DNA from 3 places in the Streptomyces sp. NPDC090994 genome. Region 2 is predicted to be linked to each of the others. Evidence: riboswitches for the same ligand, from Rfam matches in the RefSeq annotation. Region 2 holds a riboswitch; each other region holds the start of a gene.
What was found. A riboswitch is a leader RNA that binds a small molecule or an ion and turns the genes downstream of it on or off. The one in region 2 is predicted to bind cobalamin.
Positions count from the first base shown of each region.

Region 1: it holds a riboswitch for cobalamin, as region 2 does, so the genes downstream of both, ACIQR3_RS35260 (ATP-binding cassette domain-containing protein) here and ACIQR3_RS05695 (ABC transporter substrate-binding protein) in region 2, are expected to answer to the same signal.
Region 3: it holds a riboswitch for cobalamin, as region 2 does, so the genes downstream of both, ACIQR3_RS00595 (ribonucleoside-diphosphate reductase subunit alpha) here and ACIQR3_RS05695 (ABC transporter substrate-binding protein) in region 2, are expected to answer to the same signal.

Region 1 covers NZ_JBIVWS010000032.1:23,569-28,192, reverse strand. Annotated here, with positions in the region: gene ACIQR3_RS35265 (ABC transporter substrate-binding protein) at 1-1,065, opposite strand, end outside; cobalamin riboswitch at 1,182-1,359, shown strand; gene ACIQR3_RS35260 (ATP-binding cassette domain-containing protein) at 1,410-1,730, shown strand; gene ACIQR3_RS35255 (PepSY-associated TM helix domain-containing protein) at 1,928-3,418, shown strand; gene ACIQR3_RS35250 (DUF5134 domain-containing protein) at 3,415-4,068, shown strand; gene ACIQR3_RS35245 (hypothetical protein) at 4,112-4,378, shown strand; gene ACIQR3_RS35240 (heavy metal translocating P-type ATPase) at 4,432-4,624, shown strand, end outside.
Region 2 covers NZ_JBIVWS010000002.1:255,069-259,692, forward strand. Annotated here, with positions in the region: gene ACIQR3_RS05680 (TetR/AcrR family transcriptional regulator) at 1-19, shown strand, start outside; gene ACIQR3_RS05685 (ABC transporter ATP-binding protein) at 23-1,027, opposite strand; gene ACIQR3_RS05690 (FecCD family ABC transporter permease) at 1,024-2,040, opposite strand; gene ACIQR3_RS05695 (ABC transporter substrate-binding protein) at 2,037-3,083, opposite strand; cobalamin riboswitch at 3,137-3,340, opposite strand; gene ACIQR3_RS05700 (ACP S-malonyltransferase) at 3,335-4,378, opposite strand; gene ACIQR3_RS05705 (beta-ketoacyl-[acyl-carrier-protein] synthase family protein) at 4,456-4,624, opposite strand, start outside.
Region 3 covers NZ_JBIVWS010000001.1:117,818-122,441, reverse strand. Annotated here, with positions in the region: gene ACIQR3_RS00600 (ribonucleotide-diphosphate reductase subunit beta) at 1-374, opposite strand, end outside; gene ACIQR3_RS00595 (ribonucleoside-diphosphate reductase subunit alpha) at 440-2,803, opposite strand; cobalamin riboswitch at 2,925-3,064, opposite strand; gene mctP (monocarboxylate uptake permease MctP) at 3,256-4,624, opposite strand, start outside.

The DNA.
Region 1 (4,624 bases), on a different contig from region 2:
CTTGTTGTACAGGCCGGTGCGCTTGAGCAGTGTCCGGGCCCGGGCCACGTCCCGCTCGCGCTGCTCCAGGCCGTCCGGGTAGTACGTGTAGCCCTTGCCGTACAGGTCGTTGCCGATCTCCGCGCGGCCCGAGCACACCACCTCCACCAGCCGCTCCCGGTCCACGAACAGCTTGACCGCCAGCGCCGCGTCCGGGTCGTCGAACGGCGCCCGGTCCGTCTTCAGCGCGAACCCCTGCACCCCGCTGCGCTCGGTGGCCACCACCCGCACCCGGCTGTCACGGGCGACGGTACGGGCGAAGGTGGGCGTCATCTCGTGCGCGAAGTGCACCTCGCCGCTGCGCACGGCGGCGGCGCGGGCCTCGCTCTCCGCCGAGAGGATGCGTATCTCGTCCAGGTGCGGGACGCCGTTCCAGTGGTCGTCGAAACGGCGGCCGGTGAAGCTGCGTCCGGCGGTGAAGGAGACGAACCGGAACGGGCCGGTGCCGACCGGCTTCGTCGGATCGTCCCAGCCGTCCCGGACGATGGGTGTCCCGGTCATTGCGAGCTGGCTGGGCAGTTCGGCGTTGGGCCGGTCCAGGGTGATCTCCACGCCCCGCTTGCCCACCTTGCGGCAGTTGGCCAGGTCGATGTGGGACAGCGAGTTCTTGGCCAGGTGGTCGGCGGCGTCCGGGTCGAGGATGCGGGACAGGCTGTACAGCACGTCGTCCGCGGTGAGGGGGTGGCCGTCGTGGAAAGTGGCCTGGCGCAGCTCGAAGCGCCACACCCGGGCCTCGTCGTCGCTGGACCAGGAACGGGCCAGTCTCGGGACGGGCCGCAGGGTGGAGTCCAGCTCGACGAGCTTGTCGAAGACGGCCTTGTGCCGCGCGATGTCCACGAACTGCCGCTGCGCGTGCGGGTCCATGGTCTCCTTCACACCCGCGCCGGGGAAGGCCGCGCTCAGTGTCCCGCCCTTCTTCGGCGACGAGGAACCGGAACCGGTGGCCGAGCAGCCGGGAAGCAGCAGTCCGGCGCCTGTCGCGACCGCCGCGGCGAGCACGCTGCGGCGGGTGGGGGGGACCGGCATGAGGGCGCACCTTCCTGCTTGTTGCTCCTTGACCACGGCACACGCATCCAATCCGTAATTGCAAAAGGCATGCAATAGGGGGTGGTGTGGAACTGATCACTTCCGCCCGTCACCCCGTCCTGCATAGTGCGCGGCGTACACGCGAGTGACGAGAACCAGGAAGCCGGTGCTAGTCCGGCGCGGTCCCGCCACTGTGACCGGGGAGCGAACCCCACACGCCACGGCCGCCCGGTCGGAAGGCGGTGCGAGCGGTGATCCGGCAGCCAGGAGACTGGCCCGTCGCTTTCACCGGCCGTCCGGGGCGTGGACTCCCCAGGCCCGCGGACCGGGCGCACGGCGAGGTGGTGTCGCTCGCCGCCCGCCTCGGCCTGGACCCGGCCGGCCTGGCCCGCCCTCCCGCCACCCTGTCCGGCGGCCAGCTCCAGCGCGCCGCGCTCATCCGCGCGGTGACGGCCCGGCCCGCCCTCCTCATCTGTGACGAGGTGACCTCCGCTCTCGATCCGACCGCCGCGCGGGCAGCGGTCCGCCTGCTGGCGCAGGAGAGCGCCGAGCACGGCATGGCCGTCCTCCTCGGCACGCACGACAGCGCGCTCTTCGCGGCGGTCGCCCAGCGCCGGCTGCGGGTGACCGACGGACGGGTCGAGGAGAGCGACGCGACCGGCTGAGGTGGCGGACCGCTGTACGCGGGGCGTGGCACGGACGCCCGATGAGCGTTCGGCGTGCCTCGCCGGAGCAGATCGGACCCGCCTGACCTCTGTGATGCCCGTCACAACAGGGTGAGGGAACTTCCGCTTTTCCGTGCCCGACTACTGCACCAGACGATCGACGGCGGCAGTGGCCGTGTCCGGCAGAGAGGACCGTCATGACGGAGAGCCGTGCGGCGCGGGAGGCGACGGGCGCGACCACCGCGGAACCGCCGTCCGACGCGTCGGAGGCGGACGGTGCGCACGTCCGGGCCGGCGGGACGACGGCGGCCACCGCGACCACGGGCGGTCCCCGCATGTCGTGGAACGCTGCGCGGCCGCTGCTGCTGCGACTCCACTTCTACGCCGGTGTCGTCATCGGGCCGTTCCTGCTCGTCGCGGCGGTCACCGGTCTGCTGTACACGGCGACACCGCAGATCGAGGCGGTGGTCTACCGGCACGAGCTGCACGTGACTCCGGACGGCGACCCCGAGGCGCTGTCGGCGCAGGTGGCCGCCGCGCGTGCGGCGGTCCCCGACGGGACGCTGGTGTCGGTGACACCGGCGCCCGGCCGTACCGACAGCACCCGGGTCGTCTTCGAGAAGCCGGGTCTGCCGGACAACTGCACGCAGACCGCGTTCGTCGATCCGTACACGAGTGAAGTCCTCGGTCAGGAACGCACCTTCGCCGGCTGGTGGATGCCCGTGCGGGCCTGGGTGGACGGACTCCACCGGCACCTGAACCTCGGTGAGCCCGGCCGTGTCTACAGTGAGATCGCGGCCAGTTGGCTGTGGGTGGAGATCCTCGGTGGCCTCGCCCTGTGGCTGACCACTCCCCGTGCCCGCGACCGGGTCCGGCGGGTCCTCGTCCCCCAGGGCGGTCCGAAGGGACGCAAGCGCACCATGTCCTGGCACGCCGCGGTCGGCGTGTGGGCCTCGGCCGGTCTGCTCGGGCTGTCCGTCACGGGCATGACCTGGTCCGTGCACGCCGGGGCGAGCATCGGCGAGATCCAGTCGGCACTCGCCGGTCCCAGCCCGGCCCTCACCACCACCCTGCCCGGCACCACCGGCGGGAAGGATCCCGGCCCGGGGGCGGGAGCCGCGCACGACGTGGGCATCGACGCGGTCGTGGCGGCAGCGCGGGAGGCCGGACTGCGCGGCGTGCTGGACGTGTCGCCGCCGACGGAGGATCAGGCCACGTACGTCGTCAAGGAGAACACCCGCAGCTGGCCGGAACGCCATGACACGGTGGCCGTCGACCCGGCCACCGGCGACATCACGGACCGTACCTACTGGGCGGACTACCCGCTCCTGGCCAAGATGACGAGCTGGGGCATCGACGCCCACATGGGCCTCCTGTTCGGCCTGGCCAACCAGATCGTCCTCGCGCTGCTCGCGCTCGCCCTGATCGGCATGATCCTGTGGGGCTACCGGATGTGGTGGCTGCGCAGGCCCACCCGCACCGACGGCTTCGCCCTCGGCCGGGCACCGGCACGCGGGGCCTGGCGGCGACTGCCGGGCTGGTTCCTGGCGCCCGCCGTCCTGGTGACCGCGGTGATCGGCTACTGCATACCCTTGTTCGGCCTGCCCCTGCTGTGTTTCATCGCCGTCGACGTGGTCCTCGGCGCCCGGCAGCGGCGCCGCGCCGGCCGGACGGAGGCGGCGGCATGATCAACGCGACCGGTCTCAGGTGGATCCTCACCGCCCTGTTCGTCCTCCCCGCCCTCCACGCGCTCTGGCTGGCGGCGAGGCCCGGCCGTACGCTCCCCAACCGGGTGGGTCACCTGCTGCACGCCGTCATGGGCGGCGCGATGGCCGCGATGGCCTGGCCCTGGGGCATGGACCTGCCCACCGACCCGCAGGTCGTCCTCTTCTCGGTGGCGGCGGTGTGGTTCGCTGCCACCGCGACGTTGCGCTCCCCGGCGACGGACTCACTGCGGACCCGGCTCCTCGCCGCGGTCCCGCACGTCGTCATGATGCTGGCCATGGCGTGGATGGCCGCCGTGATGGACGGGTCCGCGATGGGCTCCGGCGGCTCGGGGGGCGGGCACCACGACATGGAGGGGATGGACATGTCCGCCACGGGTGCGATCAGCGTGATGTCGCTGACCGGCGCGGGGCAGCAGTGGACCGCCGCCCTCCTGGCCGTCGTCCTCACCGCGCTCGGACTGCTGTGGCTGTCCCAGGCGTTCGACCGGGGACGCGTGGTCACCGCGCCGGGGCGGGGTGCCGCCGTACCCGTCCGTGCCGAGGCGGCCGAACCGGCCTGTCACGGTGCGATGGCCGTGGGCATGGCGGTGATGTTCGTCCTCCTTCTGTGACGCCCTGCTGCTTTCACGCCCGAACGATCAGGAAAGGCCGACCATGTCCGATGTCCCGCTGTCCCCCCGCCCTGCCGGCGTGACCGCCCGCAGATTCCTCCCCCCTCCCGCGCTCTGCGGCTTCCTGCTGCTGCTCGCGCTGGTGTTCTCGGTGTCCTACGCCATCGGCTCGGCGGCCGGTCCCGTGGCACCCGGCATGCACGGCACCGGCGGGTCCGGCGGAGGAGGAGACGGCGGCGGTGACGGTACGTCCAGCACGGGCGGAGGCATGGAGGACATGCCCGGCATGGGTCACGGGAGCGGCGAGTGAGGGCGGGCGAACCGACGGCGAGTCTCGTCGTCACGGACCTCACCGTGGGCGGCATGACCTGCGCGGCCTGTGTGCGGCGGGTGGAGAAGAAACTCGCCAAGCTGGAGGGCGTCACGGCCACGGTCAACCTGGCCACCGGGCTGGCCCGGGTCAGTCATCCGGCCGGCGTCGCGCCCGGTGACCTCGTCACCGCGGTCGAGCAGGCCGGATACCAGGCCGCGCTGCCCGCGCCGCCCGAGGACGACG
Region 2 (4,624 bases):
CCTCACCGGCCCGGGGTGAGCGTCAGGCCGGGGGCAGGGGCGGGGACGGCCGGTCGGTGCGGCGCAGGAAGCGGATGACCGGGTGGCCGTGGCCGTCGTCGGTGACCTCGGCGCGGACGCCGTAGACCCGTTCGATCAGGGCGGGGGTCAGGACGTCGCCCGGGGTTCCCTCGGCGACGGCCCGGCCCTCGCCGAGGACGAGGACGCGGTCGCAGTACATCGCCGCGAGATTGAGGTCGTGCAGGGCGACGACCGTGGTGACGGGCAGGCTCACGACCAGTTCCAGCAGGTCGAGCTGGTGCTGGATGTCGAGGTGGTTGGTGGGTTCGTCCAGCAGCAGTTCGCGCGGTTCCTGGGCGAGGGCGCGGGCTATCTGGGCGCGCTGGCGTTCGCCGCCGGACAGGGTGTGCCAGGACTGGTCCGCCCGGTCGGTGAGGCCGGTGCGGTCGAGGGCGGCGGCGACGGCCCGGCCGTCCGCGGCCGACCCGGCCGCCCAGGGGCGGCGGTGCGGGATGCGGCCGAGGGCGACGACGTCCCGGACGGTCAGTTCGGTCTGGGTGTGGGCGTGCTGTTCGACGGTGGCGATACGGCGGGCCGCGGTCCGTCGGCCGACGCCGGTCAGCGGCCTGCCGTCGAGGGTGACGACGCCGGCGGCGGGCTGGAGCACGCCCGCGAGCAGTCTGAGCAGCGTGGACTTTCCCGACCCGTTGGGGCCGAGCAGGCCGACCGTCTCGCCCGGGCGGGGGGCGAGGGTGACGCCGTCCACGACGAGCCGGCCGCCCGCGCGCCGGCCCACGCGGTCGGCGCGCAGGCCCCCGGCCCCGGGAGCGGCCGTCTCGCGAGCCGTCTCGGGGACAGCCGTCCCGGGGCCGGCCGTCTGGCCGACCGTCTCGGGGCCGGCCGTCTCACTGGTCGTCTCGGGACCGGCCGTCTCGCCGGTCGTCTCGGCACCGGCCGTCTCGCCGGTCGTCTCGGCACCGGCCATCTCACCGGTCGTCTCGGAGACGACGGTCTCGGGCTCGTTCACGTCCGCCTCCGGCCCCGGTAGAGGACGGCCACGAAGGCGGGCACGCCGATGAGGGACGTCACCACTCCCACCGGGATCTCCTGCGGGTCGAGGACGGTACGGGCGAGGGTGTCCACCCACACCAGGAAGACGGCCCCGGTCAGCACGGTGACCGGCAGCAGCCGGGCGTGGGCGGCGCCGGTGAGCGCGCGGGTGGCGTGCGGCAGGACCAGGCCGACGAAGCCGATCGCCCCGGCGCAGCTGACCAGGGCGGCGGTGAGCAGGGCGGTGGCGCAGAGCAGGACGAGGCGGGTGCGGGCCACGCGCACACCGAGGCTCGCCGCGGCCTCCTCGCCGAAGGTGAACGCGTCCAGGGTGGCGGAGTGGACCAGGCAGACCACGAGTACGGCGGCCAGCACCCCCGCGCACAGCAGCACCTCGGTCCAGCCGGCGCCGGTGAGCGAGCCCAGCAGCCAGAACATCACGCCCCGGGTGGTCTCCGCGTCCGCCGAGGTCAGCACGGTGAACGAGGTGAGCGCGGAGAACAGCTGCATGGCGGCCACCCCGGACAGCACCACCCGGTCGACGCTGCCGCCGAGGCTGTGGCTGAGCAGCAGGACCAGCCCGAAGGAGAACAGCGCGCCGAAGAACGCGCCGGCGGACAGCGACACCGCTCCCCCGCCCACGCCGAGCACGATCACGGCGACCGCCCCGGTCGAGGCGCCGGAGGAGACCCCGAGCACGAACGGATCGGCCAGCGGATTGCGCAGCAGGGACTGCATGACCGCCCCGCACAGCGCGAGGCCGGCGCCGCACACCGCGGCCAGCATCGTGCGCGGCATGCGCAGGTCCCACACGATGCCGTCGCGCAGCGGGGCGAGGCCGGTCTGTCCCAGCCCGAGGTGGGCGGCGACCGAGGTCCATACGTCGGCGGTGGAGATGTCGGCCGGTCCGATGGTCACCGCGACGGCGACCGACACCGCCAGCGCGGCCAGCCCGGCCGCGGTGAGCAAGGGGGTCCGTATGCCGGTCACTCGGCGAGTCCGAGGTCCCGCAGGCCGGCCGCCACCTTTTCGATGCCCTCCACGGTGCGGATGGACGGGTTCATCGCCTGTCCGCTCAGCAGGACGTACCGCTTCTTCCGCACGGCCGTGAGGTTGCGGGTGGCCGGGTTGGTCTCCAGGAACTGGATCTTGGCCTTGGCGGTCTCGGCGGTCTGGGACTGGCGGGTCAGGTCGCCGAGGACGATGACGTCGGGGTCGCGGTCGGCGACGGTCTCCCAGTTGATCTGGGGCCACTCGTCGTGGGTGTCGGAGAAGACGTTCCGCGCGCCGAGGGCGCGGGTGATGGCGCCGGGGGCGCCGCAGCACCCGGCGAGGTAGGGCGACTGGGCGTTGGCGAACCAGTACATGAGGGAGACGTCGGACGCCTGGAGGCCGTCGGTGGCCTCGCGGACCCGCGCCTTGAGCCGCTTCACCAGTTCGTCGCCGCGCTCGTCCACGCGGAAGGCGTGCGCCAGGTCGTGTATCTCGCCGTACACCGTGTCGAGGGTGAGCGGCGTGCTGCGGGAGCCGTCGCCGCCGCTGTCGTTGTCCTTGCCCGCGGCGCAGTCGGACGGGGAGACATAGGTGGGCACGCCCAGCTTCTCGAACTGTTCGCGGGTGGCGACGCCGCCCGTGCCGAGCGTGGAGACGAACGAGGCGGTGACGAAGTCGGGCCCGGAGTCCAGGACCTTCTCGAAGGAGGGGGCGTTGTCGGCGAGGCGGGGCACCCCGGCGTTCGCCTTCTCCAGGCCCTTCATCACGGGGTCGGTCCAGGTCGCGGTGCCGGCCAGGCGGTCGGCGAGCCCGAGGGAGAGCAGGATCTCGGTGCTGCCCTGGTTGAGGGAGACGGCGTGCCGCGGCGCCGACTTCAGGGTGACACGGTGTCCGCAGTTCTCGAGGGTGACCGGCCGGCCGGCGGACGGGGAGCCGTCCGCGGCCGGGGCGTCGCCGCCGGAGGTGCCGCAGGCGGTGAGCAGCAGGACGGAGGTGAGCAGCAGGGCTGCGGAACGGGGGACGGAACGGAGCACGGGCATGCCTCGGGTGTCGGGGCTCTGGACGCGGAGCCTGGCCTGTGATCGACCTCCGCACGGAGCGCGGAGGTGCCAGCAGGTCTTCGGACTCGGGTTCGTCCGGACGAGGCGCCTTCCCAGGACCGTTCCCGCCGTCGCGCGGTTCCCGTCCCAGTGGCGTCAGTGCCCCGCCCGTCCCCCTCACCGCTGCGCGTCAGTTCCGGATTCCCACCGGATTCCCTGACCACCGAGGTGGCGTGACTGGCCTCGGCAGACTACCAAGCCCCCCGACCGGGGTGGTGCGGCGGGGCGACAGCGGTGAGGCGCTGCCGCATCCGCTCGACGCCGACGGGGGTGCGCAGCGGCGCGGCGGTCGCACAGCCGGGCAGGCCGGCCTTGACCAGGGCGCTGAGCAGGGCCCGGGGGCCGCTGTCGAGGTAGGTGGTGAAGCCGTCCCGGCGCAGGGCGCACAGGGTGTGGTGCAGGGCCATGGGTTCGGTGAGGTGGGCGGCGGCCGCGGTACGCAGCTGGGCGGGGGTCCGCGCCCAGTGCCCGGCGGTGGTGTGCACGGCGAGGGCGGGGCGGGCGATCGGCTGGGCCCGCAGCAGACGGCGGAAGGACCGGTGGACCTCCCCGAGCAGCGGATGGTGGAAGGCGGTGCGGCTGGTCAGCCGGGTCACCCGGTGCCCGTCGTCCAGCAGCGCCCGCTGGAGGCGGACGAGCTGGCCGTCGGGACCGGCGAGGACCGTCTGGGCGGGCGCGTTGCGGGCGGCGATCCGTACCCGCTCCGTGCCGCAGGTACGGATCAGGTCCGCCGCCCGGTCGGCGCCGGCGTCGGTGGCCACCATGCCGGCCGCCGGGAGCGCGGCGGTCCGCAGCAGCCGGTCGCGTACGAGCAGCAGCTGGACGCCCTGGCGCACGGTGACGGCCCCGGCGGCGGTGAGGGCCGCCAGGTCCCCGACGCTGTGGCCGAGGACCGCGTCGATCCAGGGGCCGGCGAGGTCGAGCAGGACGGTGGCGGCGGCGACCACCGCGGCGTAGGTGGCCAGGTCGAAGCCGAGCGGGTCCGCGCGCAGGAGTTCCTCGGGGCCCGGGGCGTCCGCCTCGGTGAGGAGCCGGCCGACCGGCACGGCGGCGGGGCCGCGGTCCGGCGTGTGGGCGTCCACGGTCGCCAGCACCTCGGCGACCGCGGGCACTTCGCGCAGGTGACGCAGGGCGCCTGGGAGGTAGGCGCCCTGCCCGGGACACATCAGCACGGTGCGCGGCCGGTCCGCCGCCCACGCCGGGGGGCCGTCGGCGCCGGCGGGGCGGGGACTCACGGGACGAGGGTCCACGGAACGTGGGCTCGCGGGGCGGGAGTCGACGGCACGGTGATGCGTGAGACGCCGGTGCTGGTTCACGGGACGGTGGTGAAGGCCAGCGCGACGTTGTGCCCGCCGAAACCCATGCTCGTACTGACCGCCGCCAGCGGTCCGGCGGGCAGCGGTTCGGGACGGCGGCCGACCACGTGGAGATCGATCGCCGGGTCCACGCGTTCGAGGCTGCGGGTGGGCGGCGCCGTTCTG
Region 3 (4,624 bases), on a different contig from region 2:
AACTCGGCCTTCTCGCGGATCGAGGGGATGTTCTCGACGGCCGCGAAGGCGGCGGCGCGGTCGTCCGGGTCGGGGAGGTAGGTGTCCAGCAGGGTCAGGTAGAACTGGACGTGGACGGCCTCCTCGAAGAGCTGGCGGGAGAGGTAGAGCCGGGCCTCGGGGGAGTTGATGTGCTTGTAGAGGGTCAGCACGAGGTTGTTCGCCACGATCGAGTCGCCGGTGGCGAAGAAGGCGACCAGGCGGCCGATCAGGTGCTGCTCGGCGGGGGTGAGCCTGGCGAGGTCGGCCACGTCCGAGTGGAGGTCGACCTCCTCCACGGTCCAGGTGTTCTTGATGGCGTCCCGGTAGCGCTCGTAGAAGTCGGGGTAGCGCATGGGGCGCAGGGTCAGCTCGAAGCCGGGGTCGAGCAGGTTCTTGGTCGGGTTCGCCGGGTGGGTCGTCACTGGCAGGCCTCGCAGGACTCGGGGTTCTCCAGGGAGCAGGCGACGGCCGCCTGTGCTGGTGCTGGTGCTGGTGCTTGTGCGGCGCGGGCGATGCGGGTCGCCGGGCGGGAGCGCAGGTAGTACGTGGTCTTCAGGCCCCGCTGCCAGGCGTACGCGTACATCGAGGAGAGCTTGCCGATGGTCGGCGTCTGGAGGAACAGGTTCAGGGACTGGCCCTGGTCGAGGTACGGGGTACGGGCGGCGGCCAGGTCGATCAGGGCGCGCTGCGGGAGTTCCCAGGCGGTGCGGTAGAGGCGGCGGACGTCCTCGGGGAGCCGGTCGAGGTCCTGGACCGAGCCGTTGGCCTCGCGCAGGGCCTCGCGGGTGCCGGCGTCCCAGACGCCGAGCCGCTTGAGGTCGGCCACCAGGTAGGAGTTGACCTGGAGGAACTCGCCGGACAGCGTCTCGCGCTTGAACAGGTTGGACACCTGCGGCTCGACGCACTCGTAGACGCCCGCGATGGAGGCGATGGTGGCGGTCGGGGCGATGGCGAGGAGCAGGGCGTTGCGCAGACCGGTGCGGGCGACGCGCTCGCGCAGGGCGGTCCAGCGGTCGGGCCAGACCGGCTCCACGTCGTAGTGGTCGGGGTGCAGGACCCCGCGTGCGGTACGGGTCTTCTCCCAGGCGGGCAGCGGGCCGCCGCGCTCGGCGAGGTCCGCGGAGGTCTCGTAGGCGGCCAGCATGATCCGTTCGGCGATGCGGGTGGACAGGGCCCTGGCCTCGGCGGAGTCGAAGGGCAGCCGGAGCTTGAAGAAGACGTCCTGGAGACCCATCACGCCGAGGCCGACGGGGCGCCAGCGGCTGTTGGAGCGGGCCGCCTGCCCGGTCGGGTAGTAGTTGATGTCGACGACCCGGTCGAGGAAGGTGACGGCGGTGCGGACGGCCGCGTCCAGGCGGTCCCAGTCGATGGCCTCGCCGGTCACGAAGGCGGCCAGGTTGAGGGAGCCCAGGTTGCACACCGCCGTCTCCCCGTCGTCCGTGACCTCCAGGATCTCCGTGCAGAGGTTGGAGGAGTGGATGACGTGGCCCGGCTCGGCGGTCTGGTTGGCGGTGCGGTTGGCGGTGTCCTTGAAGGTCATCCAGCCGTTGCCGGTCTGCGCGAGGGTGCGCATCATGCGGCCGTACAGCTCGCGGGCGGGGAGCGTCCTGCGGGCCAGGCCGTTGGCCTCGGCCGCCCGGTAGGCCGCGTCGAACTCCGCGCCGTGGAGGTCGGTCAGTCCGGGGACGTCGGCGGGGGAGAAGAGGGACCAGTCCGCGTCCGCCTCGACGCGGCGCATGAACTCGTCCGGGATCCAGTGCGCCAGGTTCAGGTTGTGGGTGCGGCGGGCGTCCTCGCCGGTGTTGTCCCGCAGTTCGAGGAACTCCTCGATGTCCGCGTGCCAGGTCTCCAGGTAGACCGCCGCCGCTCCCTTGCGCCGGCCGCCCTGGTTGACGGCGGCGACCGAGGCGTCGAGCGTCTTGAGGAACGGGACGATGCCGTTGGAGTGCCCGTTGGTGCCGCGGATCAGTGAACCCCGGGCGCGGACGCGGGAGTAGGCGATGCCGATGCCGCCGGCGTGCTTGGAGAGGCGGGCGACCTGGAGGTAGCGCTCGTAGATCGAGTCCAGCTCGTCCCTGGGGGAGTCCAGGAGGTAGCAGGACGACATCTGGGGGTGCCGGGTGCCGGAGTTGAAGAGGGTGGGGGAGGAGGGGAGGTAGTCGAGGCGGCTCATCAGGCCGTAGAGCGCGGCCACCTCGTCGGCGGACCCGGGTGTGTCGTCCTCGGCGAGGCCGGCGGCGACGCGGAGCAGGAAGTGCTGCGGCGTCTCGATCACCTTGCGGGTGTGCGGGTGCCGCAGCAGGTAGCGGCTGTGCAGGGTGCGCAGACCGAAGTAGCCGAAGCGGTCGTCGGCGGCGGGGTCGAGCAGCGCGTCCAGGCGGTCCGCGTGCCGGCGTACGAACTCGGCCGTGCGGTCGGCGATCAGGCCCTCGCGGTGGCCGGTGGCGACGGACTCGGTGAAGGTGGTCACGCCCTGGGAGGCGGCCTCGGCGCGCAGGGTGAGCGTCAGCAGCCGGGCGGCCAGCCGCGAGTACGCCGGGTCCTCGGAGATCAGGCCGGCCGCGGCCTCCGTGGCCAGCTCCCGCAGCTCGGGCTCGTCGGCCCGCGCGGACCGGCCGCGCAGCGCGGCGGCGGCGACCCGGCCGGGGTCGGCGTCGGGGAGGTCGGCGGTCAGTTCTGTCAGGGTCCGCAGCAGCGCGGCACCGGGCCTGTCCTCGGGCACCGGGGGCGTTGCCGGAGCCGGGCCGACCGGTGATACCGGGTCGGCTGGCGCGATGGTCATGGGGAGCACTCCCTCGCTCGGCACGGGGCCTTGCGGAGGGCAGGGGGCAGCTCACGAGCGCGCTCGGCGTCGCGTCCACCGGCCCATTCCACGAGGCCCGGACGTCAGGCGCCCGGACCGGACGGCCGGGCGCACTGTCGGCAGGTACTCGGACTGGACTGGCGTGCGGACACGCGAGTACACCGTTGCGGGACAGTTCCGGATTCGCACCGGATTCCCCTGCGGCGACAGCGAGCACGAGCATACATGTTGTGCCGGGTGAGGAAAGCGACCCCAGATGTAGTGTCCGCCGGGTCGGCGGGGCGGCTCGCACAGTGAGGACGGACCGGGGGAGGGAACGAAGGCGACGCCGCCGAGGTGTGCCTCCTCGGCGGCGTCGCCGCGGGGTGTGTGCGGTCGCTCGGGCCCACGCGGCGAAGCGGCACACCGCCGCACGCCCCGCACGGGGTGCGTCAGTGGGCGGAACCCGCGGTCGCCGGCGGCAGCTCCACCTCCACGCCCGGGTCGCCCGCGTCCGCCGTGTAGTCCTCCGGGCGGGTCTGGTCGACGCCGTCGGGGGCCTTGGCCGCGCGTAGGACGAAGGTCAGGACCACCGTCACCAGCACGTTGAGCACGAACGCCGTCAGACCGATGTACCCGATCTCCCCGATGCCCGGGATCTCCTCCGACGAGCCGCCGAAGTGCGCCTGCGTCGGCGAGGAGACGCCGTACGCCGCGAGCGTGCCGTAGACCATGCCGACCGCCCAGCCGGCCAGCAGCGCCCAGCGGTGGAACCAGCGGGTGAACAGGCCGCCGACCAGCGCCGGGAAGGTCTGCAGGATCCAGATGCCGCCAAGGAGCTGGAAGTTGATCGCGACCGTCTTGTCCATGCCGAGCACGAAGACCAGCGCGCCCACCTTCACCAGCAGCGACACCAGCTTGGAGACCTTGGTCTCCTGTTCCGGCGTGGCGTCGGGCTTGATGAAGTCCTTGTAGATGTTGCGGGTGAAGAGGTTGGCCGCCGCGATCGACATGATGGCCGCCGGGACCAGCGCGCCGATGCCGATCGCCGCGAAGGCCACCCCCGCGAACCAGTCCGGGAACATGTCCTCGAAGAGCTGCGGGATGGCGAGCTGGCCGTTGCTCACCTTGATGCCGGCCGCGATCGCCATGAAGCCCAGCAGGGCCAGCAGCCCCAGCATCAGGGAGTACAGCGGCAGGATCGTGGTGTTGCGCCGGATCACCTCGCGGCTGCGCGAGGACAGCGTCGCGGTGATCGAGTGCGGGTACATGAACAGCGCCAGCGCCGAGCCGAGGGCCAGCGTGGCGTACGTCCACTGGCCGGTGTCGGGCGGGGTCACGCCGCCCGCGCCCGCCGCCTCGAACTTGTCGCCGGCCGCGGCGAAGATGTCGTCGAAGCCGCCCAGCTTGATCGGGATGTAGATGATGGCGACCGCGATCACGAGGTAGATCAGCGTGTCCTTCACGAACGCGATCAGCGCGGGCGCCCGCAGCCCGGACGAGTACGTGTACGCCGCCAGCACGCCGAAGGCGATCAGCAGCGGCAGGTCCTTGATGAACCAGTTGGTGTCCTCACCGCCGCCGACACCCATCACGTCCAGCACGGCCTGGATGCCGACCAGCTGGAGCGCGATGTACGGCATGGTGGCGAGGATGCCGGTGACGGCGACCGCCAGCGACAGTCCCTTCGAGCCGAACCGGCCGCGCACGAAGTCCGAGGTCGTCACGTACCCGTGCTTGTGCGAGACCGACCACAGGCGCGGCAGGAAGGTGAAGATCAGCGGGTAGACCAGGATCGTGTACGGCACCGCGAAGAAGCCG